Regions from separate parts of the Streptococcus sp. 544 genome, predicted to be linked through region 3. Evidence: predicted binding sites of a transcription regulator. Region 3 holds the regulator's gene; each other region holds the start of a gene.

Region 1 (8,032 bases), on a different contig from region 3:
ACTCAAAATGAGCGTTTCTTTTGATTGATAGACTTGACTATCCTATCATGTTTTCTAAGGTCTGTCAAGAAAACCATTTTCATGTTATGATAAAGTAAAAAAATTCGCAAAAACGCTTGACTCTGACCTAAGGGGAGGGGTTATACTATCATTGTAAGGAGGAAATCATGTACCATATAAAAGAAGCTGCGCAGCTTTCGGGAGTCTCTGTCAAGACCCTGCACCACTACGATAAGATAGGACTCTTAGTTCCTTTAAAGTCGGGAAACGGCTATCGAACCTACAGTCAGGAGGATTTGGAGCGACTTCAGGTCATTCTTTACTACAAATATCTAGGCTTTTCTTTAGAAAAAATAGCAGAGCTATTAAAGGAAGAAAGGACAGATTTATTGCCTCATTTGACTAGGCAGTTGGACTATTTGACTCAAGAAAGGGAACATCTGGATACCTTGATTTCAACCTTGCAGAAAACCATTCAAGAACAAAAAGGAGAAAGAGAAATGAGCATTGAGGAAAAATTCACTGGATTTAACTACCAAGACCATCAAAAATACCACCAAGAGGCGGTAGAGAAATATGGACAAGAAGTCATGGATCAAGCGCTGGAGCGCCAGAAAGGTCACGAAGACGAGGCTACTACTGCCTTCAACCAAGTTTTTCAAGCCTTGGCACAAAATCTTCAAGCTGGTCTACCGATAACAGCGTCTGAAAACCAAGAAGAAGCAGACAAACTCTTGCAAGCCATCCGTACTTATGGATTTGACTGCTCTATCGAGGTCTTTGGTTATATTGGAAAAGGCTACGTCTATAACCCAGAATTTAAGGAAAACATTGACAAATTTGGACCTGGAACAGCCCAGTACACATCAGATGTCATTGCTCACTATGTCCAAACTCAGACAAAATAAAATCGGAGGAGTGATCTTCCGATTTTTACTAAATTCAAGCACTACTTGCTTAATAATTTTTCTACTACATTTAGTTTTCGCATGGTCAAATCTACATTAAAAAGCTTTTCAAGATAGTTGGTATGGAGTTTCTTTTGTTTTGCAGTTCTAGGGAGATAGAGGTAAAGACAATGGTTACCGATACAAATTTCTTCTTCACCGTAATCAATTTTCAATTTTTCCAAAGGGAGACTTTGAATAGATTCTTGATAAAAAATCACGTGTATACGGTCATAAAGATAGTGTTCTTCAAACGGGTTTTCTTGGACAATGTTTTCAAAATCATCCTTATTCTTAATGATTATTTTGAGATTGGCTCCAATCTTTTCCTTTATTAGAGTATGAACCTGTTCTCGTATTTCTTCGAGAGCTAAGTTACTTTCAAGAATAATATTTCCACTTTGAATATAGGTTCGAACTTGTTGAAAACCAGCTTCTGTCAAGATATCTACTAGATAAGACATTTTAGGGATAGCATTTTTTCCATTAGGAGTAACTCCCCTTAACAAGATAATATGTTCCAAAGGGCTTCCTTTCTTTTGGGGTAGATTGTTCCATTGAGTAATGTATATTTAGATTAGATTTGATCCCGCAACCCAGCCAGTACAGAGGGCAGAAGTGATGTTAAAGCCACCTGTGTGGGCGTTGATATCCATGACCTCGCCAGCAAAGTGGAGGCCAGGTACCAGCTTACTTTCCAGAGTTTTAGGGTTGATTTCCTTAAGACTGACGCCACCTTTGGTGACAAAGGACTTGGCGAGGGACATTTTACCAGTTACAGGAATTTTAAGTCCTTTAATGGACTGGACAAGTTGCTCTCGTTCCTTTTCAGTAAGCTGTTTGACTTTTTCTGGATAGCCTTGTACAAAAAATTCTGCCAAGCGTTCTGGAAGCAAAGTTTTTAAGGCATTTTTTAGAGCTTTTTCTCGATTTTCTTCTAGGAATACCGCCAAGTCCTTTTCAGAAAGTTGAGGCAAAACATCTAGCGAGAGAACCTCCCCACCCTTGACAAAACTGGACATACGCAGAGCAGCAGGGCCAGACAAACCAAAGTGGGTAAAGAGCAGATCGTGAGTGATAACATGCTTGCCATAATTTAGGGTCACATCATCCAATGAAATTCCCTGCAAGGCCTTGTGTGGAAAATCTGTCAACAAAGGACTTTCAGCGGCTTCAAGTTCGGTAATGGTATGTTTGAAATGGCGGGCAATCTCGTGACCAAAACCAGTTGAACCAGTAGAAGGATAGGATTTACCACCTGTTGTGACAATGAGTTTCTCACAAGTGAAGACTTGGTTAGCTGACTTAAGGACAAACTGGTCGCCGATTTTTTTAACCGAAACAATTTCTGTTTGAGTAGCAACTTGACCACCTAGCTCAGTGATTTTCTTTTCTAAGGCCTCGATAATGGTTCGAGATTTGTCACTAGCAGGAAAGACGCGTCCGTGGTCCTCGACTTTAAGTTTAACCCCATTTTCCGTAAAAAAGTTAATGATATCATGGTTATCAAACTGGGAGAAGACACTGTATAAAAAGCGTCCATTTCCAGGAATTCCAGCTAGCAGGTCATCCAAACTACCATTGTTGGTTACATTGCAACGACCACCACCAGTACCAGCTAATTTTTTTCCGAGTTTCCGATTTTTTTCGATGAGAAGAGTTTTCTGACCATAAAAGCTACTGGAAATGGTAGCCATCATGCCCGCAGGCCCTCCACCGATGACAATAGTATCAAAATGTTTCATAGATCTATTGTACCACAAAAAACAAGAGATGCTCGACATCTCTTGTTGCTAATGATCTTAGTTGATTTCATATCCCATCAACAAACCGCCATCTTCTGCATAGAAACTGCAGAGACCAGATGTCGGGAGAATTTTAATATCCGCCTGTGGGAAGGTTTCGCGAATTCGCTCTGAGAGCTGTTGACAACATTTCTCGTTATTACGTTGGGCCATGACGATACGGCCACCAGTATATCCTGCTTTTACTAACTCTTCATAGGCTGCCTGAATCGCTTTCTTTGCTCCTCTTGCTTTTTGTAGCAATTCAAGGGTTCCAGTTTCACTAGCTTCTCCGACCATACGGATATTTAGAAGGCCAACGACCGTACCGATAAGCTTGCTCAAACGGCCGTTCTTCACTAAGTTATCGACTTTGGCTAGGACAAAGAGCAACTTGGTTCTTTCTTGATAGGCAGTGATAGCTTCAACCACTTCTTCAAAAGATAGTCCCTGGTCAATCAAGTCATTTAATTTTTCTACGAGCAAGTCAACTTCCCCACCAGCAGACAAACTATCAATCACATGAATCTTAGTGTCAGGATGGTCTTCCAGATAAATATTCTTAGCCAGTTGAGCACTATTGTGACTACCAGAAAGAGTACCTGTGATGGTTACTAGGAAAATGTTTTTGGCTCCTTCAAATGCTCGCAAATAATCATCTGGGCTTGGACAAGCTGATTTTGAAGCTTCTGCAGTTGCATACATGGTTTCCATCATTTGGTCAATGTCAAGACTGGCATCATCAACAAAGACCTGATCAGCTACTTGAATGGTTAAGGGAACACTCACAAAGGTCGTGTCAATAGCTGGTGTTTCCAGTTGACGATAATCACAACCAGAGTCAGCAATAATCTTCCAAGTCATAGAAATTCTCCATCTTTGTCAGTTATACATTGACAAAGGTTCTGTCTTTTTTTACAATTATATCATGAAAACCCTTGAAACAAAAGCCTCATCCGTCTGTTGTGACAAGTAGAAAGAAAATGTTATGTCTGAACGTAGAATCTCTGAAAAGTCTCTTGAAAATCTCAGAAAATCAAATCAAGAATCCAATTTATTAACTAGAGAAGCCATCGAAACAGCCCTCTTACAGCTCTTGGAAAAAAAGGACTTGACCAAGATTAGTATTTCTGAATTGGTCAAACGTGCAGGCGTTTCGCGTGCGGCCTTTTATCGCAATTATGATTCCAAAGAGGAGATTTTAGAAAGCGTCTTTAAACGAACTGTCCATAATATTATGGAACAGTTGCATCATTATGATTTAAAGACAGACCTTTATTTGGTTTGGGTTCACCTTTTCCGGGAGGCCAGAAAGGAAGTTAGAGTGATTCAATTGGCCTTGGATTACCATCTAGAAAAAATCTTTGTCCAAGCCATGCAGGAATTTCTAGAAAAATACCATGGGAAATCAAAAGGTGTCAGCTCTTATCTTCATTCCTTCTGGAGCTCAGCCATCGTCTCAGTCCTTTTAAAATGGATCAAGGATGGCATGAAGGTACCAGCTGAAAAGATTGCAGATTTAGGTTTACCATTTTTTAAAAAATAGAGAAATAGGAGAAAAGAGATGACTGAAAAAAGACTGGCCTGGGATGAGTATTTTGCAGCCCAAGCCCTACTAATTGCCAATCGTTCCACTTGTAAACGTGCCAAAGTGGGCGCGATTCTGGTAAAAGATAATAAGGTTATTTCCACTGGTTACAATGGCTCGGTGTCAGGGACTGAGCATTGTATTGACCACGAATGTCTGGTCATCGAAGGCCACTGTGTTCGCACCCTTCACGCTGAGGTCAATGCTATCCTTCAAGGTGCTGAGCGTGGTGTTCCCAAAGGCTTTACAGCCTATGTGACCCATTTTCCTTGTCTCAACTGTACCAAACAATTATTGCAGGTTGGTTGCAAGCGCGTGGTTTATATCAACCAGTACCGAATGGACGACTATGCCCAATACCTTTATCAAGAAAAGGGAACAGAATTGACTCATTTACCACTTGAGACAGTACAGACAGCTCTTAAAGAGGCAGATTTAATGTAAAAATTATCAAAAATAAATGGTTTAGAAAGATTTTTAAACCGTTTTTTGGTATAATGAGAAGAATAAATTGAAAGAAGGAATTCCAAAAATGGGAAAAATTGAAGTTATTAATCACCCGCTGATTCAACACAAATTGTCAATCTTGCGTCGTACAGATACTTCTACAAAAGCTTTTCGTGAGCTAGTAGATGAGATTGCAATGTTGATGGGGTATGAAGTACTTCGTGATCTTCCACTAGAAGATGTAGAAATCGAAACACCAATTACAAAAACAGTTCAAAAACAATTGGCAGGTAAGAAATTGGCCATTGTTCCAATCTTGCGTGCAGGTATCGGGATGGTTGATGGTCTCTTGAGCTTGGTTCCAGCTGCTAAAGTTGGCCACATCGGTATGTACCGTGATGAAGAAACACTTCAACCAGTTGAATACTTGGTGAAATTGCCTGAGGACATTGACCAACGTCAAATTTTTGTCGTAGACCCAATGTTGGCAACAGGTGGTTCAGCAATCTTGGCCGTTGACTCACTTAAAAAACGTGGCGCATCAAATATCAAATTTGTCTGCCTTGTATCTGCTCCAGAAGGTGTAAAAGCCCTTCAAGAAGTTCATCCAGATGTAGAAATCTTTACAGCAGCCTTGGATGAACGCTTGAACGAACACGGTTATATCGTTCCAGGTCTTGGAGATGCTGGGGACCGCTTGTTCGGTACGAAATAAGATCGAAAAGAAGACTGACTTGGAAAAGAATTTCCTGTCATGAAAGGGGGTTGGATTTTTGTTTCTGTCTAATGAAAACAGAGCAAAAATTTGACCTTTTTTGACCAATATATTATAATAGTCTTATCTTCAGTCATTTGACCAACAAAAATAAAACTCAAAAGGAGAAATGAATGATTCCTGTCGTTATTGAACAAACAAGTCGTGGAGAACGTTCCTACGATATTTACTCACGTCTTCTCAAAGACCGCATCATTATGCTGACAGGTCCAGTTGAAGACAACATGGCCAACTCTGTTATTGCCCAATTGCTTTTCTTAGATGCCCAAGATAGTACAAAAGATATTTACCTTTATGTCAATACACCTGGTGGTTCTGTATCAGCTGGTTTGGCAATCGTTGATACCATGAACTTTATCAAGGCAGATGTCCAAACCATCGTTATGGGAATGGCTGCATCTATGGGGACGGTCATTGCATCAAGTGGGGCAAAAGGCAAGCGTTTCATGCTTCCAAATGCTGAATACATGATTCACCAACCAATGGGTGGTACAGGTGGTGGTACTCAACAAACCGATATGGCGATTGCTGCAGAACACTTGCTTAAAACTCGTAACACCTTGGAAAAAATCTTGGCTGAAAATTCAAGTCAGTCAATCGAGAAAGTCCACGCAGATGCAGAACGCGATAACTGGATGAGTGCTCAAGAAACACTTGAATATGGCTTTATTGATGAAATCATGGCCAACAATTCATTGAACTAATGTTGATAGAAGGCAAACTCGACTGGGTTTGCTTTTTTTGGTATAATAGGGAGAGATTTCTTAGAAAGAGGATTTATCATGTTTGAAAAAGTCAATCGATCTGGCTTGATTATCTATCTTTACTATAATCGTGATGCCAAAAAACTGCAGGATTATGGAGATATTACCTATCATTCCAAGAAACATCGTTACTTACAGCTTTATGTTCCAACTCAAGAAGTGGAGCAATTGGTCGGGCGCTTGAGCAAGGAAAAGTTTATCAAAAAAGTCAGAGTTTGTCATATCCAAGAACTGGAAACACCCTTTGTGGGCAACCTTTACCGAGAAGAAAACGTTATCAGATAAAAATTTAAAGAAAAGTGTTGACAATTTTCTGATAATTCGGTATATTCTTAACAGACTATTTAAGAAATAAGGAGACAAAAAAGATGAAGAAAAAATTTGCCCTATCCTTTGTGGCGCTTGCAAGTGTAGCACTTCTTGCAGCCTGTGGAGAAGTGAAGTCTGGAGCAGTCAACACTGCTGGTAACTCAGTAGAGGAAAAGACAATCAAAATCGGATTTAACTTCGAGGAAACTGGTGCCGTAGCAGCCTACGGAACATCTGAACAAAAAGGTGCCCAACTCGCTGTTGATGAAATCAATGCTGCAGGTGGTATCGATGGAAAACAAATCGAAGTAGTTGATAAAGATAACAAGTCTGAAACAGCTGAGGCGGCTTCAGTTACAACTAACCTTGTAACCCAATCTAAAGTATCAGCAATCGTAGGACCTGCGACATCTGGTGCAACTGCAGCTGCGGTAGCGAACGCTACAAAAGCAGGTGTTCCATTGATCTCACCAAGTGCGACTCAAGATGGATTGACTAAAGGTCAAGATTACCTCTTTATCGGAACATTCCAAGATAGCTTCCAAGGAAAAATTATTGCAAACTATGTTACTGATAAATTGCAAGCTAAGAAAGTCGTTCTTTACACTGACAATGCCAGCGACTATGCTAAAGGGATTGCTAAATCTTTCCGCGAATCTTACAAAGGTGAAATTGTTGCAGATGAAACTTTCGTAGCAGGTGACACAGACTTCCAAGCAGCCCTTACAAAAATGAAAGGGAAAGATTTTGATGCTATCATCGTTCCTGGTTACTACACTGAAGCTGGTAAAATTGTAAACCAAGCGCGTGGTATAGGAATTGACAAACCAATCGTTGGTGGTGATGGATTCAACGGTGAAGAGTTTGTACAACAAGCAACTGCTGAAAAAGCATCAAACATTTACTTTATCTCAGGCTTCTCAACTACTGTAGAAGTTTCAGCTAAAGCAAAAGCCTTCCTTGACGCATACCGTGCTAAGTACAATGAAGAGCCTTCAACATTTGCAGCCTTGGCTTATGACTCAGTTCACCTTGTAGCAAACGCAGCAAAAGGTGCTAAAAACTCAGGTGAAATCAAGGATAATCTTGCTAAAACAAAAGATTTTGAAGGTGTAACTGGTCAAACAAGCTTCGATGCAGACCACAACACAGTCAAAACTGCTTACATGATGACCATGAACAATGGTAAGGTTGAAGCAGCAGAAGTTGTAAAACCATAATAGAAAAATGTTGAAATAGGGAATGAGCCTCGGACTCACTCCCTGTTTCGATGTTTAAGAACCTATCAAAAGGTGAGGGAAAACCCTCGAAATTATAAATAGAAAGAGTGAATCTTATGCTCCAACAACTAGTAAATGGTTTGATTCTAGGTAGTGTTTACGCGCTGTTAGCCCTAGGATATACCATGGTTTACGGAA
Region 2 (8,032 bases), on a different contig from region 3:
TAACTGGTAATAATCAGATTGGCCAGCTTGCCAAATACGAGTAGCTGGACCTTTCTCCACCAAAATTGTTCCTTGAGGGAAGGAAGTTAGGGTACTAGTCGTTGCATCTTCGTTTTGCTTTTCAATCGTAATACCAGACAACTTTTCCCATTCTTTTTGGTGGGGAGTTAGGATAAGCTGGTTAGATGGAAACGACAAACTTGTCCTAGCAAGGATGGTTAAGGCCCCTCCGTCTACAATCAAAATCTGATTCTTTTTTAAGCCAGCAAAGACCTGTTTGACTAGTTCTTCTCCAAAAGCATCGTCTCGTAAACCAGGCCCCATCAAGACAACTTCTGCCTTCTCCAATTGCTCTTGTAACAATTGCTGGTCTTGAAGAGAAAAGGCCATAGCCTCAGGTAAATGACTGTGCAAAGCTGGGATATTTTCTCTATCTGTTCCAACAGTCACCAATCCTGCACCGCTTTTTACTGCTGCCAAGGCAGCCATGATGATGGCACCACCATAAGGATAAGTTCCACCCAGCAAGAGCAGACGACCGTAGTCTCCTTTATGACTTGTACGAGAACGTTCAATAATAATTTTTTCTAGTAAGGTTTGATCAATCACTTTCATCCTTTTTTCCTCTCACTTTTATTATACAACAAAAAGGAGGCGCAAACCTCCTTTTCTACTATTTTCCCTTAAATTCCGTAAAAGTCTGTAAGATTTTGTCTGCTACTGCCGGAGAAGGAGCTACCTTTATCTTTAGCGTTTCATCTGCATATGGAGTAAGGCCAGCGAAATCTCCAATCTGGACAGAATAGAGAGACGTTTTAAACAGTTCAATATCGTTTTGGTCATTTCCAAAAGCAATGAAGTTCTCCTCACATAACTTTTCAACAGTTGTCGCCTTATGAGTATCCAAGGGGTTGACATAAAGACACTTTTCATGCGTATGATAGGACAGATGGGCTAGCCCCAGTCTTTCTAACTGACCAAGCAGATCATCAAGCAAATCCTCATGGTCACCCATATAAACGACTACCTTAATCGGAGTCCCTAAGTCCTCAAGCTTCTGATGACGAGCTACCTTTAGGGGATCCACACTGGAGATAAATGGAATCTTCTCTAGAATCTGACCACTATAGTCAAAACAATCATCTACAAAGAAAGGGTGATTATAGGTCTGGCAATAATCCACTAGCGTCTGATAAATCCTAACATCGAGATTCCTTTCATAGATAGCTTTTCCCAGATAATAGGCTACACCACCATTCAAACCTATGACCAAGCGCTGACTAAGCTCGGAACCTAATAAGCCCAAACAATCCCGATAAGAGCGAGCTGAGGCAAATACAACCTCATGTCCATAATCTTCAGCCTTTAAAAGAACCTGCCTAATCTCTTCATCTATGGTCATATAGTCAAAAGACAGCGTCCCATCCAAATCAAATACGAATTTCATTTTCCTAGTCCTTGTCCAATGTCCGAACTGCCGCCTGATAGGTTTGCTCCATCAGCATAGTAATGGTCATAGGACCGACACCTCCAGGAACTGGCGTAATATGGCTAGCAAGTGGGGCAACTGCCTCATAATCAACATCACCACAGAGCTTACCATTTTCATCGCGGTTCATCCCAACGTCAATGACTACCGCACCTGGTTTCACAAAATCAGGAGTCACAAACTTGGCGCGACCAATTGCGACCACAAGAATATCTGCTTTAGCAGCCACCTTGGCAAGATTATGAGTCCGTGAGTGAGTCAAAGTTACTGTCGCATTTTTGGCCAAAAGAAGCTGGGCCATGGGCTTTCCAACGATATTGGAGCGACCGATGACGACCGCATTTTTACCTTCTAAGTCAATCCCATATTCATGGAACATTTCCATAATTCCTGCCGGTGTTGATGGAATCATGACTGGATGTCCAGACCAAAGGCGTCCCATATTTAGGGGATGGAAACCATCCACATCCTTTTCTGGGTCAATAGCTAATAAAACCGCCTCTTCATCAATGTGTTTTGGTAATGGCAACTGGACCAAAATCCCATGCCAAGCTGGATCCTGATTGTATTTGGCAATCAGGTCTAACAATTCCTCTTGCGTAATGTTCTCTGGAACTCGCACTACTTCGCTACGGAAACCAGCCGCAAGGGCAGAACGTTCCTTGTTGCGAACGTAGACTTGGCTGGCTGGATTGTCCCCAACCAAAATCACTACCAAACCAGGCACTAGACCTGTTTCTTCCTTTAATTTTGCAGTCTTTTCAGCCAACTGCCCCTGCAATTTGGCCGCTAAAGCTTTCCCATCAATAATCTGTGTCATATCACTTCTCTTTTCTTTCAAATATCTTCCATTATACCAAAAACTGCCAGCACCCTCTAACACTTCTTTCCTAGGCTATCCTATAGTTTCAAACTATAAGAAAAAGCTCAGGTCGAGCTTTTCTTTAATATCTTGTCTTGAAATTTTAAAATAGATTATAAAACCTTACTCAAGAAGTCTTTAGTTCGTTGTTCTTGGGTTTGTTCAAAAATCTGCTCAGGTGTCCCGTCTTCAACAACTACACCGTCTGCCATAAAGATGACACGGTCTGCCACCTCACGGGCAAATCCCATCTCATGTGTTACGATAACCATAGTCATCCCTGACTTGGCAAGATCTTGCATAACAGCCAATACCTCACCTACCATTTCAGGATCCAAAGCTGAAGTTGGCTCGTCAAAGAGCAAAACATCTGGTTCCATGGCCAACCCACGCGCGATGGCAATCCGTTGTTGCTGTCCGCCCGACAGACTCTGTGGATAAGCAGTTGCCTTATCTGGCAAACCAACTTTTTCCAAAAGCTCTTTGGCCCTCTTCTCTGCAATTGCCTTGCTTTCACCTTTGGTCTTGATAGGTGACAAGGTGATATTTTCCATCACAGTCATATTAGGAAAGAGATTGAATTGTTGGAAAACCATGCCCATCTTCTCACGCATGGCAAAGAGGTCATTCTTCTTGTCCGTAATATCAACTCCCTCAAAGATAACCTTCCCTTTGGTTGCTTCTTCCAACAAATTCATAGAGCGAAGCAAGGTAGATTTCCCGCTTCCTGAAGGACCGATGATAACGACAACTTCTCCTCTTTTAATCTCGAGGTTGATGCCCTTCAATACTTCATTCTTTCCAAAGGATTTATGTAAATTTTCAATTTTTATCAAGGTTTCTGTCATTATTTCTTATCTCCTTGTCCCATACGTTTTTCAAAAGCTTTCAAGGCTACGGTCAAAATAGAGGTCATAATCAAGTAATAAAAGGCTGCAAATAAAAGTGGTGTCAAAGGCAAATAGGTTGTTGTAGAAACTGTTGTAGCCCCATTCCATAACTCCATAACACCGATAGCTGATAAGAGGGAGCTGTCCTTGATAATGGTGATAAATTCGTTCCCCAATGCTGGCAAAATATTTTTGATTGCTTGTGGCAAAATCACATAGCGCATCGCATTTTTAGGACGAATCCCTAACGAATAAGCCGCTTCTAGCTGACCTTTTGGAACCGCATTAATCCCAGCACGAACAGTCTCAGAAACATAAGCACCACTGTTCATAGAGATAATCAAAATCCCTGGAATCAGACGAGAAAGATCAACACCCAAAATTCCAACCTGAATAGTCGGGGCATTGATATGCATAAGAGCAAAGGCAATCATAATCTGAACCATCATCGGTGTCCCACGGAAAATCCAAACGTACAAGTTGGCGAGCCAGACAAGCGGTTTAAACTTTGAACGTTGCCCAAAAGCCAAGACAACACCTAAAATGGTTCCCAAAAAGACAACACAGATAGAAATGAGAACCGTCACGACAGCCCCATAGTTAAAATAAGGTAAATACTTAGGTAAAAAAGAAAAATTCATAGTCACACTGCTTTCTAAAATAGAATACTGTATGATTATAACATGTATTGAATTAAAATTCAAACTTTTTATTTGATTTATTCAAAAAAACTTTAAGCTAGTAGAATTAGCGAGAAATCTTAGTTTTTTCTAGTCAATTTGGCCTCCTTTATGGTAAAATAGTAACGATAAGAAATGAAGGAGAATCAAAATGGAATCACATTTGGTTAGAATCATCAACCGCCTTGAAGCAATGGCAAACGATGGCGGAAATTTAAAACGTAATTTTGAACGCGAAGGAGTTGTTGTTGCAGAAGTTGCGTACAGCCACGACGAAGAAAACGGCTCAATCTTTACCCTTCGTGATGTAGAAGCTCGCGAAACCTATACTTTTGATAGCATTGACTTGATTGCAATGGAGATTTACGAACTTCTCTACTAATCTAAAACAAGCAGGATTACCCCCTGCATGTCTAACCAAAATCCTTTTTGTCTCACAAATAGGATTTTTTTATAGTCCAAATTCACAAAAATTTTCATTGTAACAACTTCTCAAAGCTGCAATCTTTTTACTTGCTTTACACCCCAATCCTGTTATAATGAAAGTATAGAAATTTGACTATTTTTGACCTTTAAACAGGTCAGGCTAAAGAAAGAAATGAGGTAGATGTATGCTTTGTCAAAACTGTAAAATCAACGACTCAACAATTCATCTTTACACCAATCTCAATGGAAAACAAAAACAAATTGACCTCTGTCAAAACTGCTACAAGATTATCAAAACAGATCCTAACAACAGTCTCTTTAAAGGAATGACAGATTTGAACAATCGTGACTTTGACCCCTTTGGTGATTTCTTCAATGATCTAAACAATTTCAGACCTTCTAGCAATACTCCTCCGACTCCCCCAACCCAATCAGGTGGAGGTTACGGTGGAAATGGCGGTTATGGTTCCCAAAATCGTGGACCTGCCCAAACTCCGCCCCCAAGCCAAGAAAAAGGCCTGCTGGAAGAATTTGGTATCAATGTAACTGAGATTGCCCGTCGTGGAGATATAGACCCTGTTATTGGGCGCGACGATGAGATTATCCGTGTCATCGAGATTCTCAATCGTAGAACCAAGAATAATCCTGTTCTTATCGGTGAACCAGGTGTCGGAAAAACGGCCGTTGTCGAAGGTCTAGCTCAGAAAATCGTTGATGGCGATGTTCCACATAAACTCCAAGGTAAACAAGTCATCCGTCTGGATGTGGTTAGCTTGGTTCAAGGAACGGGTATCCGTGGACAATTTGAAGAACGCATGCAAAAACTCATGGAAGAAATTCGCAAACGTGAGGATATCATTCTCTTTATCGATGAAATCCATGAAATTGTTGGTGCTGGTTCTGCGAGTGATGGTAATATGGATGCTGGAAATATCCTCAAGCCAGCCCTTGCCCGTGGGGAACTACAACTGGTCGGTGCCACTACCCTAAATGAGTACCGTATCATTGAAAAGGATGCTGCCCTAGAGCGTCGTATGCAGCCTGTCAAAGTCGATGAACCAACAGTGGAAGAAACAATCACTATCCTCAAAGGAATTCAAAAGAAATACGAAGACTACCACCACGTCCAGTATACCGATGCTGCAATTGAAGCAGCTGCAACTCTTTCCAATCGCTACATCCAAGATCGCTTCTTGCCTGACAAGGCCATTGACCTCCTAGATGAAGCTGGCTCTAAGATGAACTTGACCTTGAATTTTGTCGATCCTAAAGTCATTGATCAACGCTTAATCGAGGCTGAAAATCTCAAGTCTCAAGCTACACGAGAGGAAGATTTTGAGAAGGCCGCCTACTTCCGCGACCAGATTGCTAAGTATAAGGAAATGCAAAAGAAAAAGGTCACAGACCAGGATACTCCTATCATCAGTGAAAAAACCATTGAGCATATTATCGAGCAGAAAACCAATATTCCTGTTGGCGATTTGAAAGAGAAAGAACAATCTCAACTTATCCATCTAGCTGAAGACCTCAAGTCTCATGTTATTGGGCAAGACGATGCTGTCGATAAGATTGCCAAGGCTATTCGCCGGAATCGTGTCGGTCTCGGTACCCCTAACCGTCCAATTGGAAGCTTCCTCTTTGTCGGACCAACTGGTGTCGGTAAGACAGAACTTTCCAAACAACTAGCTATCGAACTCTTTGGTTCGGCTGACAGCATGATTCGCTTTGACATGAGCGAATACATGGAAAAACATAGTGTGGCTAAGTTGGTCGGCGCTCCTCCAGGTTATGTTGGCTATGATGAGGCTGGGCAATTAACTGAAAAAGTTCGCCGCAATCCATATTCTCTTATTCTATTGGATGAAGTAGAAAAAGCCCATCCAGATGTCATGCACATGTTCCTTCAAGTCTTGGACGATGGTCGTTTGACAGATGGGCAAGGACGCACCGTTAGCTTCAAGGACTCCATCATCATCATGACTTCAAATGCTGGGACTGGAAAAGCCGAAGCCAGCGTTGGATTTGGTGCTGCTAGAGAAGGACGAACTAACTCTGTCCTCGGTGAACTCGGTAACTTCTTTAGCCCAGAGTTTATGAACCGTTTTGATGGCATTATCGAATTTAAGGCTCTCAGCAAAGATAATCTCCTTGAAATCGTCGAGCTCATGCTAGCGGATGTTAACAAACGCCTTTCTAGCAATAACATTCATTTGGATGTAACTGAAAAGGTCAAGGAAAAATTGGTTGACCTTGGTTATGATCCAAAAATGGGGGCGCGCCCACTTCGTCGTACTATTCAAGACTATATTGAGGATGCAATCACTGACTACTACCTTGAAAATCCAAGCGAAAAAGATCTCAAAGCAGTTATGACCAGCAAGGGCAAGATTCAAATTAAATCTGCCAAAAAAGCTGAAGTGAAAACTTCTGAAAAAGAAGTATAAATCCTATAGAAAAGGAGTAGAAAATGAAAATTTTCTGCTTCTTTTTTACTAAAATAACTGTAATTTCTTGACAGCTTGCCCTTTGTCCATTATGATAATAATAACGATACTAGATAATGAGGAAAATTCAATGGCAAACCCAACTTTCGGAGAAAAAAAAGCGAATACAGACTATGTTGCACGCTATGGAGTGTATGCAGTTATCCCTGACGCTGAACAAAAACAAATAGTTTTAGTTCAAGCTCCTAATGGTGCTTGGTTCTTACCAGGTGGCGAAATTGAATCAGGTGAAAATCATCAGGAAGCCCTAAAGCGTGAATTGATTGAAGAGCTTGGATTCACAGCTGAAATTGGTACCTACTACGGACAAGCTGACGAATATTTCTACTCTCGTCACCGTGACACCTACTACTACAATCCTGCCTACCTCTATGAAGCGACTTCTTTCAAAGAAGTACAAGAGCCACTAGAAGACTTTAATCATATTGCTTGGTTCCCTATTGACGAGGCTATTGAAAATCTCAAACGTGGTAGTCATAAATGGGCCATCCAATCTTGGAAAAAACAGCATAAGATTGACTAATACTCTTCGAAAATCTCTTCAAACTACGTCAGCGTCGCCTTACCTTAGATATGGTCACTGACTTCGTCAGTCTTATCTACAATCTCAAAACTGTGTTTTGAGCAACCCGCGGCTAGCTTCCTAGTTTGCTCTTTGATTTTCATTGAGTATAAATCAAGCGACTTTATTCAAAAAGTGCTATAATAGAATTAGAAAATCGGAGGAAATATTATGAAGCTTATCAATACGACAAACTCACACTCGCAACTTGTAAAAAGTCAGCTAGAAAGTACCGATGCAACCCTTGTTGAGGTTTATTCTGCAGGGAATACAGATGTTATTTTTACCCAAGCTCCGCTTCACTATGAAATCCTCATCTCAAATAAACACCGTGCTATTCGTGAGCCTGAAATCGAAACCATTCAAGAATTTTTCTTGAAACGTAAAATTGATAAGGAATCTATTGATGAGGCCAATATCAAGACACTCTACTCAGAAAAATTGATTGGAATTTCAATCCCAATCAAGTAAAGAACTTGAGTAAAAACTCGATTTGAGAGAAAGTCCAATAAGTCTTTCCATAATAAAACGCATAGTAGCAAGAGTTCCTAAACCCGCTATTATGCGTTTTTATCATTTTGAATCCTTTTGCTCACGATATTACTATAGAAAAAGATTT
Region 3 (8,032 bases):
TCTGTGCCAACTTCTGCTAATGCGGAGTACTATGCTAAGATTGTTGCAGAAAAAGCAATGCTACGGCGATTAATCTCCAAGTTGACAGAGTCTGTCAATCAAGCTTACGAGGCTTCGCAACCAGCTGATGAAATCATTGCTCAGGCAGAAAAAGGCCTGATTGATGTCAGTGAAAATGCTAATCGAAGTGGATTTAAGAACATTCGAGATGTGTTGAATATCAACTTTGGAAATCTGGAAGCTCGCTCGCAGCAAACGACTGATATTACAGGTATTGCGACAGGCTATCGTGATTTAGATCATATGACGACTGGTCTTCATGAGGAGGAGTTGATTATCTTAGCAGCTCGTCCGGCGGTTGGTAAGACAGCCTTTGCCTTGAATATTGCTCAGAATATTGGGACCAAGTTGGACAAAACGGTTGCTATTTTTTCACTGGAAATGGGTGCGGAAAGTCTAGTGGATCGTATGTTGGCGGCAGAAGGTTTGGTGGAATCCCATTCTATCCGTACGGGGCAATTGACTGATGAGGAATGGCAAAAGTATACCATTGCTCAAGGGAATCTAGCCAACGCGAGTATCTATATCGATGATACGCCAGGGATTCGAATCACGGAAATTCGTTCTCGCTCACGCAAACTTGCTCAAGAAACGGGTAATCTTGGTTTGATTTTGATAGATTACTTGCAGCTTATCACGGGAACTGGGCGAGAAAACCGCCAACAAGAAGTTTCAGAAATTTCACGTCAGTTGAAAATCCTAGCAAAAGAACTGAAAGTTCCAGTAATTGCTCTAAGTCAGCTTTCTCGTGGTGTAGAACAACGTCAGGATAAAAGACCAGTCTTGTCTGATATTCGTGAATCTGGGTCTATTGAGCAAGATGCTGATATCGTAGCTTTTCTCTATCGTGACGATTACTATGAGCGTGGTGGTGAAGAAGAGGACGGTATCCCAAATAATAAGGTGGAAGTTATTATCGAGAAAAACCGTAGTGGAGCTCGTGGAACAGTGGAATTGATTTTCCAAAAAGAATACAATAAATTTTCAAGTATCTCAAAAAGGGAGGCATAAAATGACAGATGCATTTACAGATGTAGCTAAGATGAAAAAAATCAAAGAGGAAATCAAGGCACATGAGGGTCATGTAATTGAAATGACCTTGGAAAATGGGCGTAAGCGTCAAAAAAATAGATTGGGTAAGTTAATTGAAGTTTATCCATCCCTATTTATTGTGGAATTTGGGAATGTGGAAGGAGATAAACAGGCTAATGTTTACGTTGAATCCTTTACTTACTCAGATATCCTTACAGAAAAAAATCTAATTCATTATCTGGACTAAAGTGAGAAATTTTCTCACTTTTTCTTTTTTCTCCGAATAGTTTAAGTGAAGGTAATCTTCGATTTATATTATTTTCAAGGAGGAAGAATGAAAATTTTACCGTTTAAAGTAACAGAGACAAGGTTTTCTTTCAGAAAATCAGCTAAAAAGGTTGTTCCTTTTTTAGTAGTAGGATTGATGTTAGCAGCGAGTGATAGTGTATATGCCTATTCTGGAGGAAATGGATCGATTGCGCGTGGGGATGATTATCCTGTTCATTATAAAAATGGGAGCCAGGAGATTGATCAGTGGCGCATGTATTCTCGTCAGTGTACTTCTTTTGCAGCCTTTCGTTTGAGTAATGTCAATGGTTTTGAGATTCCAAGGGCTTATGGAAATGCGAATGAATGGGGGCATCGTGCTCGTCGTGAAGGCTATCGTGTAGATAATACACCGACGATTGGCTCCATTGCTTGGTCTACTGCAGGAACTTATGGGCATGTTGCCTGGGTGTCAAATGTAATGGGAGATCAGATTGAGATCGAGGAATATAACTATGGTTATACAGAAGCCTATAATAAACGAAGTATAAAAGCAAATATGATGACAGGATTTATTCATTTTAAAGATTTGGCTGGTGGCAGTGTTGGGAATAGTCAAACCTCAGTTTCAACAGGAGGAACACATTATTTCAAGTCTAAGTCTGCTATCAAAAATCAGCCACTAGCTAGCGCAACTGCGATTGATTACTATTATCCTGGGGAGAATGTTCATTATGATCAAATTCTCGAAAAAGACGGCTACAAGTGGTTGAGTTATACAGCTTATAACGGAAGCTATCGTTATGTTCAATTGGAGGCTGTGAATAAAAATCCTCTAGGTAATTCTAGTCTTTCTTCAACAGGAGGAACACATTATTTTAAGAGCAAGTCTGCTATCAAAAATCAGCCATTAGTTAGCGCAACTGCGATTGATTACTATTATCCTGGGGAGAAGGTTCATTATGATCAAATTCTCGAAAAAGACGGCTACAAGTGGTTGAGTTATACGGCTTATAACGGAAGTCGTCGTTATATCCAGTTAGAGGGTGTGACTTCTTCACAGAATTATCAGAACCAATCAGGGAATAGCTCTAATTATAGCTCAAATAATGGATCGACTGTCGGTTGGAAGAAAATAAATGGTAGTTGGTATCATTTCAAATCAAATGGGTCTAAATCAACGGGATGGTTGAAAGATGGATCTAGCTGGTATTATTTGAAATCATCTGGTGAAATGCAGATAGGCTGGTTAAAGGAAAATGGCTCGTGGTATTATCTGGATAGTTCAGGGGCAATGAAAACAGGCTGGTATCAAGTTTCTGGTAAGTGGTATTATTCTTACTCTTCAGGTGTCTTAGCTGTTAATACGACGGTGGATGGCTACAGAGTAAACAGTGATGGAGAACGAGTATAGAAAATTGGAGTAGGAAATTTTTCCTGCTCTTTTCTGTAAGCAGTTTCCTTGACATTTTTCTTATTTTGCGCTATCATATATCTATATAATATATGGGAGTCTGTGTACAGTCTGAGAGGAAGTGTTAAACTTCGACCGCACCTGATCTGGGTAATGCCAGCGTAGGGAACGATACTTAGTCTATTCTTGACCTTTTCCATATATGGTAAAGGTTTTTCTTTTTGTCAAAGGAAAACGAGAAGAGGAGGTTTTTATGAAAGCAAGCATTGCCTTGCAAGTTTTACCCCTAGCGCAGGGGATTGATCGGATAGCTGTTATCGATCAGGTCATTGCTTACCTGCAAGCTCAAGAAGTGACCATGGTGGTGACACCATTTGAAACGGTCTTGGAAGGGGAGTTTGATGAGCTCATGCGTATTCTCAAAGAAGCGCTGGAAGTGGCAGGGCAGGAGGCAGATAATGTCTTTGCCAATGTCAAAATAAATGTAGGAGAGATTTTAAGTATTGATGAGAAACTTGAAAAGTATACTGAGACGACACATTAGTCTATTGGGCTTTCTGGGAGTCTTGTCAATCTGGCAGTTAGCAGGTTTTCTTAAACTTCTCCCCAAGTTTATCCTGCCAACTCCTCTTGAGATCCTCCAGTCTTTTGTGCGTGATAGAGAATTTCTCTGGCACCATAGCTGGGCGACCTTGAGAGTGGCTTTGCTAGGTCTAATTTTGGGAGTCTTGATTGCCTGTCTCATGGCTGTACTCATGGACAGTTTGACTTGGCTCAATGACCTGATTTACCCTATGATGGTGGTTGTTCAGACTATCCCGACCATTGCCATAGCTCCTATCTTGGTCTTGTGGCTAGGTTATGGCATTCTGCCCAAGATTGTCCTGATTATCTTGACGACAACTTTTCCTATCATCGTCAGCATTTTGGACGGTTTTAGGCATTGTGACAAGGATATGTTGACCTTGTTTAGTCTGATGCGGGCCAAGCCTTGGCAAATCCTGTGGCATTTTAAAATTCCAGTCAGCCTGCCCTACTTTTATGCAGGTCTGAGGGTCAGTGTCTCCTACGCCTTTATCACAACAGTGGTATCTGAGTGGTTGGGAGGCTTTGAAGGACTAGGTGTCTACATGATTCAGTCCAAGAAACTGTTTCAGTATGATACCATGTTTGCTATTATTATTCTGGTATCGATTATCAGCCTTTTGGGTATGAAGTTGGTCGATATCAGCGAGAAATATGTTATTAAATGGAAACGTTCTTAGAATAAGAATGTTTCTGAAAAAGAAAAGAGGAAATCAAAATGAAGAAAACATGGAAAGTGTTTTTAACGCTTGTGACAGCTCTTGTAGCTGTTGTGCTTGTGGCCTGTGGTCAAGGAACTACTTCTAAGGATAACAAAGAGGCAGAACTCAAGAAGATTGACTTTATCCTAGACTGGACGCCAAATACCAATCACACAGGGCTTTATGTTGCCAAGGAAAAAGGTTATTTCAAAGAAGCTGGAGTGGATGTTGATTTGAAATTGCCACCAGAAGAAAGTTCTTCTGACTTGGTTATCAATGGTAAGGCACCATTTGCAGTGTATTTCCAAGACTACATGGCTAAGAAATTGGAAAAAGGGGCAGGAATTACTGCCGTTGCAGCTATTGTTGAACACAATACATCAGGAATCATCTCTCGTAAATCTGACAATGTAAGCAGTCCAAAAGACTTGGTTGGTAAGAAATACGGAACTTGGAATGACCCAACTGAACTGGCTATGTTGAAAACCTTGGTAGAATCACAAGGTGGGGACTTTGAAAAAGTTGAAAAAGTACCAAACAACGACTCAAACTCAATCACACCGATTGCCAATGGTGTCTTTGACGCTGCTTGGATTTACTACGGTTGGGATGGAATTCTTGCTAAATCTCAAGGTGTAGATGCTAACTTCATGTATTTGAAAGACTATGTCAAGGAGTTTGACTACTATTCACCAGTTATCATCGCAAACAACGACTATCTGAAAGACAATAAAGAAGAAGCTCGTAAAGTCATCCAAGCTATCAAAAAAGGTTACCAATATGCTATGGAGCATCCAGAAGAAGCAGCTGATATCCTCATCAAAAATGCACCTGAACTCAAGGAAAAACGTGACTTTGTCATCGAATCTCAAAAATACTTGTCAAAAGAATACGCAAGCGACAAGGAAAAATGGGGTCAATTTGATGCAGCTCGCTGGAATGCCTTCTACAAATGGGATAAAGAAAATGGTATCCTTAAAGAAGACTTGACAGACAAAGGCTTCACCAACGAATTTGTGAAATAATGACAGAGATTAGACTAGAACACGTCAGTTATGCCTATGGTCAAGAGAGGATTTTAGAGGACATTAACCTGCAGGTGACTTCAGGAGAAGTGGTTTCTATCTTAGGCCCAAGTGGTGTTGGTAAGACTACGCTTTTCAACTTAATTGCGGGGATTTTAGAAGTTCAGTCAGGGAGAATTGTCCTTGATGGTGAAGAAAATCCCAAGGGGCGCGTGAGTTATATGTTGCAAAAGGATCTGCTCTTGGAGCACAAGACGGTGCTTGGTAATATCATTCTGCCCCTCTTGATTCAAAAGGTGGATAAGGCAGAAGCTATTGCTCGCGCAGATGACATTCTTGCGACCTTCCAGTTGACAGCTGTAAGAGATAAATACCCTCATGAACTCAGTGGTGGGATGCGCCAGCGTGTAGCCTTACTCCGGACTTACCTTTTCGGGCACAAGCTCTTTCTCTTAGATGAGGCCTTTAGTGCCTTGGATGAGATGACAAAGATGGAACTACACGCTTGGTACCTTGAGATTCACAAGCAGTTGCAGCTAACAACCTTGATCATCACGCATAGTATCGAGGAGGCCCTCAGTCTCAGCGACCGCATCTATATTTTGAAAAATCGCCCTGGGCAAATTGTTTCAGAAATTAAACTAGATTGGTCTGAAAGTGAGGACAAGGAAGTTCAAAAGATTGCCTACAAACGTCAAATCTTAGCAGAATTAGGCTTAGATAAGTAGAAAAATAGGGAGTTGGTGAAGATTATCCTTTACCAGCGCCCTTTTTCTTTTAAAAATGAGAAAATTTCGGTATAATAGTCAAAGATAGTCAAGGTTTAAAGAGAGAGGTGGGTTTGTAATGAGATTTAAAAATACATCGGATCATATTGAGGCCTACATCAAGGCGATTTTAGATCAATCTGGTATCGTGGAGTTACAACGTAGTCAGTTGGCAGATACCTTTCAGGTTGTCCCTAGTCAGATTAACTATGTGATCAAGACACGCTTTACTGAAAGTAGAGGCTACTTGGTTGAAAGTAAACGTGGTGGCGGAGGCTACATTCGTATAGGACGGATTGAGTTTTCTAGTCATCATGAAATGCTCAGGGAGCTGCTTTACTCGATTGGTGAGCGAGTTAGTCAAGAAATTTATGAGGATATTCTGCAGCTTTTGGTTGAGCAGGAATTGATGACCAAGCAGGAGATGAATTTGCTGGTGGCAGTAGCTTTGGATCGCGTTCTAGGAGAAGAAGCTCCAGTTGTTCGAGCAAACATGCTACGACAGGTCATACAAGAGGTAGATAGAAAAGGGAAGTAAGATGAACTATTCAAAAGCATTGAATGAATGTATCGAAAGTGCCTACATGGTTGCTGGCCATTTTGGAGCTCGTTACCTAGAGTCTTGGCACTTGTTGATTGCCATGTCCAATCACAGTTATAGTGTGGCAGGGGCGACTTTAAATGATTATCCATATGAGATGGACCGTTTAGAAGAGGTCGCTTTGGAACTGACTGAAACAGACTATAGCCAGGATGAAACCTTTACGGAATTGCCGTTCTCCCATCGTTTGCAGGTTCTTTTTGACGAAGCAGAGTATGTAGCGTCAGTGGTCCATGCTAAGGTGCTAGGGACGGAGCACGTCCTCTATGCGATTTTGCATGATGGCAATGCCTTGGCGACTCGTATCTTGGAGAGGGCTGGTTTTTCTTATGAAGACAAGAAAGATCAGGTCAAGATTGCTGCCCTTCGTCGCAATCTAGAAGAACGTGCAGGCTGGACTCGAGAAGATCTCAAGGCTCTACGCCAACGCCATCGTACAGTAGCTGACAAGCAAAATTCTATGGCCAATATGATGGGCATGCCGCAGACTCCTAGTGGTGGTCTCGAGGACTATACGCATGATTTGACAGAGCAAGCGCGTTCTGGCAAGTTAGAACCAGTCATCGGTCGGGATAAGGAAATCTCGCGTATGATTCAAATTTTGAGTCGGAAAACCAAGAATAATCCTGTCTTGGTTGGGGATGCTGGTGTCGGGAAAACTGCTCTGGCGCTTGGTCTTGCTCAGCGTATTGCTAGTGAGGATGTGCCTGTTGAAATGGCTAAGATGCGCGTGTTAGAGCTTGATTTGATGAATGTCGTTGCAGGGACGCGCTTCCGTGGTGACTTTGAAGAACGCATGAATAATATCATCAAGGATATTGAAAAAGATGGCCAAGTCATCCTCTTTATCGATGAACTTCACACTATCATGGGTTCTGGGAGCGGGATTGATTCAACTCTGGATGCGGCCAATATCTTAAAACCAGCCTTGGCGCGTGGAACTTTGAGAACGGTTGGTGCCACCACTCAGGAAGAATACCAAAAACACATCGAAAAAGATGCGGCCCTTTCTCGTCGTTTCGCCAAAGTAACGATTGAAGAGCCAAGTGTGGCAGACAGCATGACCATTTTACAAGGTTTGAAGGCGACTTATGAGAAACATCACCGGGTACAAATCACAGATGAAGCGGTTGAAACAGCGGTTAAGATGGCGCATCGTTACTTAACCAGTCGTCACTTGCCAGACTCTGCTATCGATCTCTTGGATGAAGCAGCGGCAACAGTGCAAAATAAAACTAAAAATGTAAAAGCAGACGATTCAGGTTTGAGTCCAGCTGACAAGGCCTTGATGGATGGTAAGTGGAAACAAGCTGCTCAACTAATTGCTAAAGAAGAGGAAGTGCCTGTCTATAAAGTCTTGGTGACAGAGTCTGATATTTTGACCACCTTGAGTCGCTTGTCAGGTATTCCAGTCCAAAAACTGACTCAAACGGATGCCAAGAAATACTTGAATTTGGAAGCTGAACTACACAAACGTGTCATCGGTCAAGATCAAGCAGTTTCAAGCATTAGCCGTGCGATTCGTCGCAACCAGTCAGGGATTCGCAGTCATAAGCGTCCGATTGGTTCCTTTATGTTCC
Region 4 (8,032 bases), on a different contig from region 3:
ACTGCCAAGTCTTGTTCTTCATTGGACAAGTTAGCCACAACTAGGAAACGACGGTCGCCATCTTTACGGATGTAGGCAAAGATCTTATCAGCCGTATCAAGCAATTCAAAGTCAGCTCGAATCAGCCAGCTGTTCTCCTTACGGATTTGGACCAACTTCTGATAAGTATAGAAAATAGAATCTGGATTTGCCAGCGCTTCTTGAACATTAATTGCTTGATAGTTTGGATTGACTGCCAACCAAGGTTGACCTGTTGAGAAACCGGCGTTTTTGCTTTCGTCCCATTGCATAGGGGTACGGGCATTATCACGTCCAATGACACGGATACTGTCCATAATTTCTTCCAGCGGAACACCTTTTTCAAGAGCCTCACGCGCATAGTTAAGGGATTCAATATCTTCTACTTGATCCAGTGTTTCAAAGGGATAGTTGGTCATCCCAATCTCCTCACCTTGGTAGATATAAGGAGTTCCTCTCATAAGATGAAGCAAGATTGCAAAGGCTTTGGCAGATTTTTCGCGGTATTCTTGGTCATTTCCCCAGATTGAGACGATGCGAGGAAGGTCATGGTTGTTCCAGAAGAGGGAATTCCAACCGTCCTCAACTCCTAACTCTGTCTGCCATTTGTTAAAAATTTCTTTTAACTTAGCGATATTCAGCTCTTTTTGATAATGCCATTTAGGTTGCCCTTCCTGATACTGAAGACCGATATGTTCAAACTGGAAGACCATAGACAATTCTTGACCCTTTGGATCAGAGTAGAGCTTGGCAATCTCTGGCGTTGCTCCCCAAGTCTCCCCTACTGTTAAGAGATTCTTATCGCCAAAGGTAGCCTGATTCATCTCCTTGAGATAGGGGTGGAGCATAGGACCATTATTGACTACCTTCTCGTCAGGGATTTTCCCAATCATATCAATAACATCCATACGGAAACCGCCAATCCCTTTATCAATCCAGAAATTCATCATCTCATAAATTTTCTGGCGAAGTTTTTCATTTTCCCAGTTGAGATCCGGCTGTTTCTTACTGAAAAAGTGGAGATAGTATTGACCTGACTTTTCATCGTATTCCCAAGCAGATCCGCTAAAGATAGAGTCTAGGTCGTTGGGCTCATCGCGCCAGATATAGTAATCTCTCTCAGGGCTATCAGGATTTTCACAGGCCTCGACAAACCAAGCATGTTCATCTGAGGTATGATTGACCACCAAGTCCATGATAATACGAATATCACGCTTCTTGGCTTCCGCAATCAGCTCATCCATATCCTCCATGGTTCCGAAAATAGCTGCAATCGCTTGATAATCGGCAATATCATAGCCATTATCATCCATGGGGCTGTCATAAACAGGAGAAAGCCAAATCGCTGTAATCCCCAGCTTGGCTAGATAGTCTAACTTACTAGTAATTCCTGGCAAATCGCCAATTCCATCTCCGTTGCTATCCATGAAACTCTTTGGATAAACTTGATAGACTACGGCATTGTGCCACCATTTTTCTTGCATCTTCTTACCTCATTATTTTCATAATCTATAGTCTATGATAGCGCTTTTTAGAATTTTGTGCAAGCGTTTGCCTAATCTTTTTAATTTCTTTTTTGACTCCATAGTTTCCTAACTTCCAATTTTTTATTATAATAGAGGTCAGAGGTAAAAAAATGAAAAAACAAGCTTTTAGTTCTGAACAATATTTGAATCTACAGCGCGACCACATTTTGGAGCGCATTAACCAATTTGACGGCAAGCTCTACTTGGAGTTTGGTGGCAAAATGTTAGAAGATTTCCACGCCGCTCGTGTTCTTCCTGGCTATGAGCCAGACAACAAAATCAAGCTCTTGCAAGAATTGAAAGAGCAAGTTGAGGTTGTGATCGCCATTAACGCTAGCAACATCGAACATTCCAAAGCACGTGGTGACTTGGGCATTTCTTATGACCAAGAAGTTCTTCGTTTGATTGACAAATTCAATGAATTAGGAATTTTTGTTGGCTCAGTGGTCATTACACAATACGCTGGCCAACCCGCTGCAGATGCCTTCCGCAACCAACTTGAGAAAAACGGAATTGACTCTTATCTTCATTATCCAATCAAAGGATATCCGACGGATATGGATCACATCATTTCTCCAGAAGGTATGGGGAAAAATGACTACATCAAAACCAGTCGCAACTTAATCGTCGTAACCGCTCCTGGACCTGGTTCTGGAAAATTGGCAACCTGTATGTCCAATATGTATCACGACCAAATCAATGGTATCAAGTCTGGCTACGCTAAATTTGAAACCTTCCCAGTTTGGAATCTTCCCCTTCATCACCCAGTCAATTTGGCCTACGAGGCTGCCACAGCAGACCTTGATGATGTCAACATGATTGACCCCTTCCATCTCCAAACCTACGGAGAAACCACTGTCAACTACAACCGTGATATTGAAATTTTCCCAGTGCTCAAACGCATGTTGGAACGTATCCTTGGTGAATCTCCATATGCTTCTCCAACAGATATGGGTGTCAACATGGTTGGTTTTGCTATTACAGACAATGAGGCTGCTGTCGAAGCTTCTAAACAAGAAATCATTCGTCGCTACTATCAGACTGTTCTTGATTTCAAAGCCGAAAAAGTTGGCGAATCTGCTGTCAAGAAAATTGAGTTGCTTATGAACGACCTTAGTATCACACCTGCAGACCGTAAGGTTGCTGTCGTTGCCCGTCAAAAGGCAGAAGAAACTGGCGGACCAGCCCTAGCCCTTGAATTGCCAACTGGGGAAATTGTCACAGGTAAGAACTCAGAACTCTTTGGTCCTACAGCCGCTGCTCTTATCAACGCTATCAAGAAATCAGCTGACATCGCTAAAGAAGTGAAACTAATCGAACCTGAAGTTGTTAAGCCAATCCAAGGTCTTAAAATTGATCATCTCGGTAGTCGCAATCCACGCCTTCATTCAAATGAAATCCTGATTGCTCTTGCCATCACAGCTACAGAAAATCCTGATGCCGCTCGTGCTATGGAAGAGCTTGGCAATCTCAAAGGAAGTGAAGCTCACTCAACCATCATCTTGACAGATGAAGACAAGAACGTCCTTCGCAAACTAGGTATCAATGTAACCTTTGACCCTTACTACCAATACGACCGCTTGTATCGTAAATAAAGATTTCAACCTCTCCAGCCTCGGAGAGGTTTTCTCTCTGTCTCAGGAGCCGGCTTTATGTTATAATGAAAGAAGAAAACTGAAAGGATTTACCATGTCAAAAGAAGTTATTGTTGAAAGTTTTGAACTTGACCACACCATTGTTAAAGCACCCTATGTTCGCTTGATTGGGGAAGAAACAGGGCCAAAGGGAGATGTCATCTCCAATTATGATATTCGCTTGGTGCAACCAAATGAAGACTCTATCCCTACCGCTGGTCTGCACACTATCGAGCACCTCTTAGCTAAACTCATACGTACTCGCATTGACGGTATGATTGACTGTTCACCATTTGGTTGCCGCACAGGTTTCCACATGATTATGTGGGGGCGTCACACCAGTGCTGAAATCGCAGCTGTTATCAAGGATTCGCTCAAGGAAATCGCTGAAACTACTACTTGGGAAGACGTCCCTGGAACAACCATCGAATCTTGCGGAAACTACAAGGATCACAGCCTCTTCTCTGCTAAAGAATGGGCAAAACTCATCCTAGAACAAGGGATTTCAGATGATGCCTTTGAGCGTCATGTGATTTAAACATAAAAGGAACCAGTTTTTTTCAGCTGGCTCCTTCTTTTTTTATTCTCAAAATTTTGTCTTATACTCAATGAAAATCAAAGAGAAAACTAGGAAACTAGCCGCAGGCTGTACTTGAGTACGGCAAGGCGACGTTGACGTGGTTTGAATTTGATTTTCGAAGAGTATTAGGCTTTTTCACGAATAACCAAACCACCATCTTCCATATCTGCTTCCAGATGTTTAGCATCAAGGTTATCCAAGTGGAAGTCTGTGACTTTGTCACGGATTTGTTGTTCAACCACACGACGGAGTGGACGAACACCCATGACTTCATCGTAGCCTTCCTCAGTCATGTATTCTTTAGCAGCTTCGCTCACTGCCAAGTCAATGTCTTTCTTAGAAAGCGTCTTGTTAACTTCAACCAACATAAGGTCTACAATCTTAGAAAGGTCTTCCTTAGTCAAGTGCGAGAACTCGATGACTGCGTTAAAGCGGTTGAGGAATTCTGGACGGAAGAATGGTTTCAAACGGTCCATCAATTCTGGTTTGTCCGCATCTTCTGTCAAGTTGGCTTCATAGCCAAATCCAGCATTTGATGTCGCAATAATGACAGTGTTCTTGAAGTTTACTGTATTTCCTTGACCATCTGTCAAACGACCATCATCCAAAACTTGAAGGAGAAGGGTGATGACTTGAGAGTCAGCCTTTTCAATTTCGTCGAGAAGGACGATTGAGTATGGATTGCGACGGACGCGTTCTGTCAAGGTATTGTTGTTGTCATCGTAACCAACATAACCTGCAGTTGTACCAATCAATTTAGATACGGCTGTGCGGTCGCTGTATTCTGACATGTCCAAACGGATGATAGCATCTTTCGTTCCAAACATATCGAGCGCCAATTGCTTAGCAAGCTCCGTCTTACCAACTCCAGTTGGACCTACAAATAGGAAGCTACCGATTGGGCGATTGCCTTCATCAAAACCAGCACGGTTACGACGGATGGCTTTTGCTACTGCTTCTACCGCCTTATCTTGACCAATAACTTTCGTCTGCAAACGATGACCCATATCTTTCAAACGTTCGATGTCCGTAGCCCCCATTTGAGATACTGGAATACCGGTCATTCGTTCTACAGATTCAGCCACATCGTTGACACTTGCAGTCACTTTCATATCTTCTGTGTGGTTTTCGATTTTCTTTTCCAATTCTGCGATGCGTGTTTTATAGTTTAGAGCTGCTTCAAAATCTTCTGACTCAACAGCTTTTTCTTGCTTGTCTTTTTCTACCTCAATTTCACGTTCAACAGCATGCACATCTGTTACAGGATGCTGAGCTGCCAAGTGAGCCGCCGTTACATCGACAAGGTCGATAGCCTTATCTGGCAAGCTACGTTGAGGAATATACTGAACAGAATAATCCACCGCTGCTTTCAAGACTTCGTCTGGCAAGATGACATTGTGGTGTTGTTGATAGAGGTCACGAATTCCTTGAAGAATTTTAAAGGTATCCTCTGCAGAAGGAGCATTAACCTTGACTTCGTTGAAACGACGAGCAAGAGCTGCATTCTTCAAGATGGTGTTACGGTATTCATCTTGAGTCGTTGCCCCAATCACTGTCAATTCTCCACGAGAGAGGGCTGGCTTGAGAATATCCGCAAGCCCTTTAGAACCACTGTCTCCACCCGTACTACCTGCACCGAGGATTTGGTGAATTTCATCAAAGAAGAGAATGATATTCCCTGCTTCTTTCACTTCATTGACTAGGTTTTGGACATTTTCTTCAAAGCTACCACGATATTGAGTCCCAGCCTCAAGACCTGAGATGTCAATGGAAATAATTTCCTTGTTCTTGATAGCAGCAGGAACATCACCATTCACAATAGCTTGTGCTAAACCTTCGACAACGGCTGTCTTACCAACACCTGCATCTCCGACAAGTACAGGATTGTTTTTAGTACGGCGTGAGAGGATTTCAGATGCTTCTTGAATTTCCTTGTTTCGGCCGATAACAGGATCCAACTTGCCTTCACGAGCTTCTGCTGTCAAGTTTCGACCTAGTTTAGCAAGGACACCGTCTTGTTTCATACCTGATGCCTGTTGTGGCATTTGGCCATCAACTTCTACATTTCCTGGCAATTGACCCGTTGCACGATAGTGAGCAAATTCCTCAGGTGTGACTTCACGGCCGTTAATCAAGTAACGACGGTTTTCTGAACTATATCCACGCATACCACCCATCAATTGGTTAAATAAATCATCCATGTTGTTAAAGTTATTAAAGTTGTTATTCATATTTCATACCTCGTTTGTTTTCAAATTTACTTAGTCAAAATAATTTGACTTTCTCTGACCTTTGTTTCAAAAAATTTAGACTAGCTATTTACTACTCTACGTATAATTTCAGGTTTTTCTTTGTCAAGCAGGAGTAGACTATCTTTACTTCTGAAGATTTCTAGATTAAACATAGACACACCTCTTTCTACTTTACTTTAAATAAGTGTTCGAGTAAGGTTTTCATTTACCTTACGTTCATAATATACTACATTAGTCAGAAAAGGTCAAGAGATTTGACTTTGACTGACCAATATTTTTTTAAACTCTTCGGAAACCTCTTCAAACTACATCAGCTTCGCCTTATCTACAACCTCGAAACCGTGTTTGAGCAGCCTAAAGCTAGCTTCCTAGTTTGCTCTTGATTTTCATTGAGCATAAGCGTTCTAGTAAGGCTTTCATTTACCTTACGTTCATAATATACTACATTGGTCAGAAAAGGTCAAGAGATTTGACTTTAATTGACCAATATTTTTTACACTCTTCTAAAATCTCTGCAAACCACATCAACTTCGCCTTATCTACAACCTCAAAATCGTGTTTTGAGCTGACTAAAGCTAGCTTCCTAGTTTGCTCTTGATTTTCATTGAGCATAAATGTTCTAGTAAGGCTTTTATTTACCTTACGTTTATAATATACCACATTGGTCAGAAAAGGTCAATAACTTTGACTTTGACTGACCAATGTTTTTTAGAATGCAAAAACACCCTGAAACGTCAGGGTGCCATTCTTACATCAAATATAAAATTGCTAGGGTCAGGAGACTTGCTAGAAGCCCAACTCCCCAAAAGAAGAAGTCAACCTTCCACTCGCTCCAAGGATTTCCTTTACCAGACAATCCTCCAAGCTCAAAATGGTGATGCACAGGCGTCATACGGAAAATACGTTTACCACCTGTCAGTTTGAAATAAGTTACTTGCATCATAACAGAAGTTGTTTCAAAAACATACACAATTCCGATAATCAAGAGAGTCCATTCTTGGTGGAGGGCCATAGAAATAGCTGCCAACATTCCACCTAGGGCCAAACTTCCCACATCTCCCATAAAGACCTTGGCAGGCTTATGGTTAAAGACGAAGAAACCGAGTAAACCACCAATCATGGCAAAAATCACCAGGAGAATATCCATCTGGCCTTGCACATAGGCAATAACTCCATAGGCAGACAAACTAATCGCCACTGAAATACTAGCCAGACCGTCAATACCGTCTGTCAAGTTGACTGCATTTGAAAAACCGACTAGCCAGAAAAGAGCAAAGAAAATATAGAAAAATCCCAAATGAACTGGATAACCAAATACAGACAGGATATCCCCTCCACGCTCATAGAAAAGATAGAAGATAACTCCACCTAGAAGCTGAAGAGCTAATTTTTGCTTGGGATTAAGCCCCTCATTGATCTTACGGAAGACCTTGAGAAAGTCATCTAAAAATCCGACAAGTCCATAAAGGACCAAGATGAACAAAATCATTCCCACATTATTGCTGAATTGGCTACTAAATAGGGCAAAAAAGAAAGCAACCAAGACAGAAGCAATTAAGAAAACCAAACCTCCCATTGTAGGAGTCCCAGCTTTTGCCTGATGCTGTTTGACATCCTCATGCATCTGCTGGCCTGTAATTTGCGCCTTTCTATAAAATTTGATAAAGGCCGGAATTCCTACTAAAGTTAGTAAAAATGTCACAATTCCAGCACTGATGGAAATAAACATATTAGTCTCCTAAAGTTAATGTAATTTTTTTAATGTCCTTGATAGCTGTGTTAGCACGAACATCTTGCTTCTGCACAGTAGAGCCCGAACCTTCAAATTCAAGTTCTATATTGAGCCACTTAGCAAAGGTCTCAGCAGTCTCTTTTGTCCAACCATACATATCTGGAACTTCCTCTGCTTTATCAGATAAGATCAGGACTTGCTGGTTCGGAGAAAGATTCTTCCCTTCTTCAGCAGAACTGTTTTTAATCTTCGTTCCTGTTCCCACAACAATAGGTTGTACAAGATTGCGA

The links. The regulator CtsR, encoded in region 3, represses protease genes until heat stress. The targets are predictions, from matches to a motif close to TTGGTCAAAAAAGGTCAAANA.
Region 1: the regulator CtsR is predicted to act here: its motif matches at 5,569-5,589, upstream of clpP (ATP-dependent Clp protease proteolytic subunit ClpP).
Region 2: the regulator CtsR is predicted to act here: its motif matches at 4,474-4,494, upstream of HT728_RS03475 (ATP-dependent Clp protease ATP-binding subunit).
Region 4: the regulator CtsR is predicted to act here: its motif matches at 6,262-6,282, upstream of HT728_RS01695 (ATP-dependent Clp protease ATP-binding subunit).

The regions. Positions count from the first base shown of each region.
Region 1 covers NZ_VMMU01000006.1:77,545-85,576, forward strand. The annotation lists gene HT728_RS03035 (MerR family transcriptional regulator) at 168-908, shown strand; gene HT728_RS03040 (DUF1697 domain-containing protein) at 950-1,471, opposite strand; gene HT728_RS03045 (NAD(P)/FAD-dependent oxidoreductase) at 1,520-2,692, opposite strand; gene HT728_RS03050 (DegV family protein) at 2,750-3,595, opposite strand; gene HT728_RS03055 (TetR/AcrR family transcriptional regulator) at 3,720-4,277, shown strand; gene HT728_RS03060 (cytidine/deoxycytidylate deaminase family protein) at 4,296-4,763, shown strand; gene upp (uracil phosphoribosyltransferase) at 4,852-5,481, shown strand; gene clpP (ATP-dependent Clp protease proteolytic subunit ClpP) at 5,655-6,245, shown strand; gene HT728_RS03075 (YlbG family protein) at 6,324-6,590, shown strand; gene HT728_RS03080 (ABC transporter substrate-binding protein) at 6,674-7,834, shown strand; gene HT728_RS03085 (branched-chain amino acid ABC transporter permease) at 7,951-8,032, shown strand, end outside.
Region 2 covers NZ_VMMU01000006.1:153,401-161,432, reverse strand. The annotation lists gene HT728_RS03505 (NAD(P)H-hydrate dehydratase) at 1-615, opposite strand, end outside; gene HT728_RS03500 (HAD hydrolase family protein) at 674-1,447, opposite strand; gene HT728_RS03495 (bifunctional methylenetetrahydrofolate dehydrogenase/methenyltetrahydrofolate cyclohydrolase) at 1,452-2,309, opposite strand; gene HT728_RS03490 (amino acid ABC transporter ATP-binding protein) at 2,465-3,199, opposite strand; gene HT728_RS03485 (amino acid ABC transporter permease) at 3,199-3,882, opposite strand; gene HT728_RS03480 (DUF1797 family protein) at 4,073-4,303, shown strand; gene HT728_RS03475 (ATP-dependent Clp protease ATP-binding subunit) at 4,533-6,791, shown strand; gene HT728_RS03470 (NUDIX hydrolase) at 6,922-7,374, shown strand; gene HT728_RS03465 (DUF1827 family protein) at 7,585-7,884, shown strand.
Region 3 covers NZ_VMMU01000010.1:62,936-70,967, reverse strand. The annotation lists gene dnaB (replicative DNA helicase) at 1-1,071, shown strand, start outside; gene HT728_RS05845 (Veg family protein) at 1,073-1,339, shown strand; gene cbpD (choline binding-anchored murein hydrolase CbpD) at 1,427-2,773, shown strand; TPP riboswitch at 2,856-2,958, shown strand; gene HT728_RS05835 (thiamine-binding protein) at 3,027-3,317, shown strand; gene HT728_RS05830 (ABC transporter permease) at 3,280-4,038, shown strand; gene HT728_RS05825 (ABC transporter substrate-binding protein) at 4,077-5,084, shown strand; gene HT728_RS05820 (ABC transporter ATP-binding protein) at 5,084-5,812, shown strand; gene HT728_RS05815 (CtsR family transcriptional regulator) at 5,931-6,389, shown strand; gene HT728_RS05810 (ATP-dependent Clp protease ATP-binding subunit) at 6,391-8,032, shown strand, end outside.
Region 4 covers NZ_VMMU01000003.1:5,709-13,740, reverse strand. The annotation lists gene HT728_RS01710 (alpha-glucosidase) at 1-1,502, opposite strand, end outside; gene HT728_RS01705 (DUF1846 domain-containing protein) at 1,655-3,139, shown strand; gene HT728_RS01700 (S-ribosylhomocysteine lyase) at 3,234-3,716, shown strand; gene HT728_RS01695 (ATP-dependent Clp protease ATP-binding subunit) at 3,884-5,989, opposite strand; gene mraY (phospho-N-acetylmuramoyl-pentapeptide-transferase) at 6,759-7,739, opposite strand; gene pbp2X (penicillin-binding protein 2X) at 7,741-8,032, opposite strand, start outside.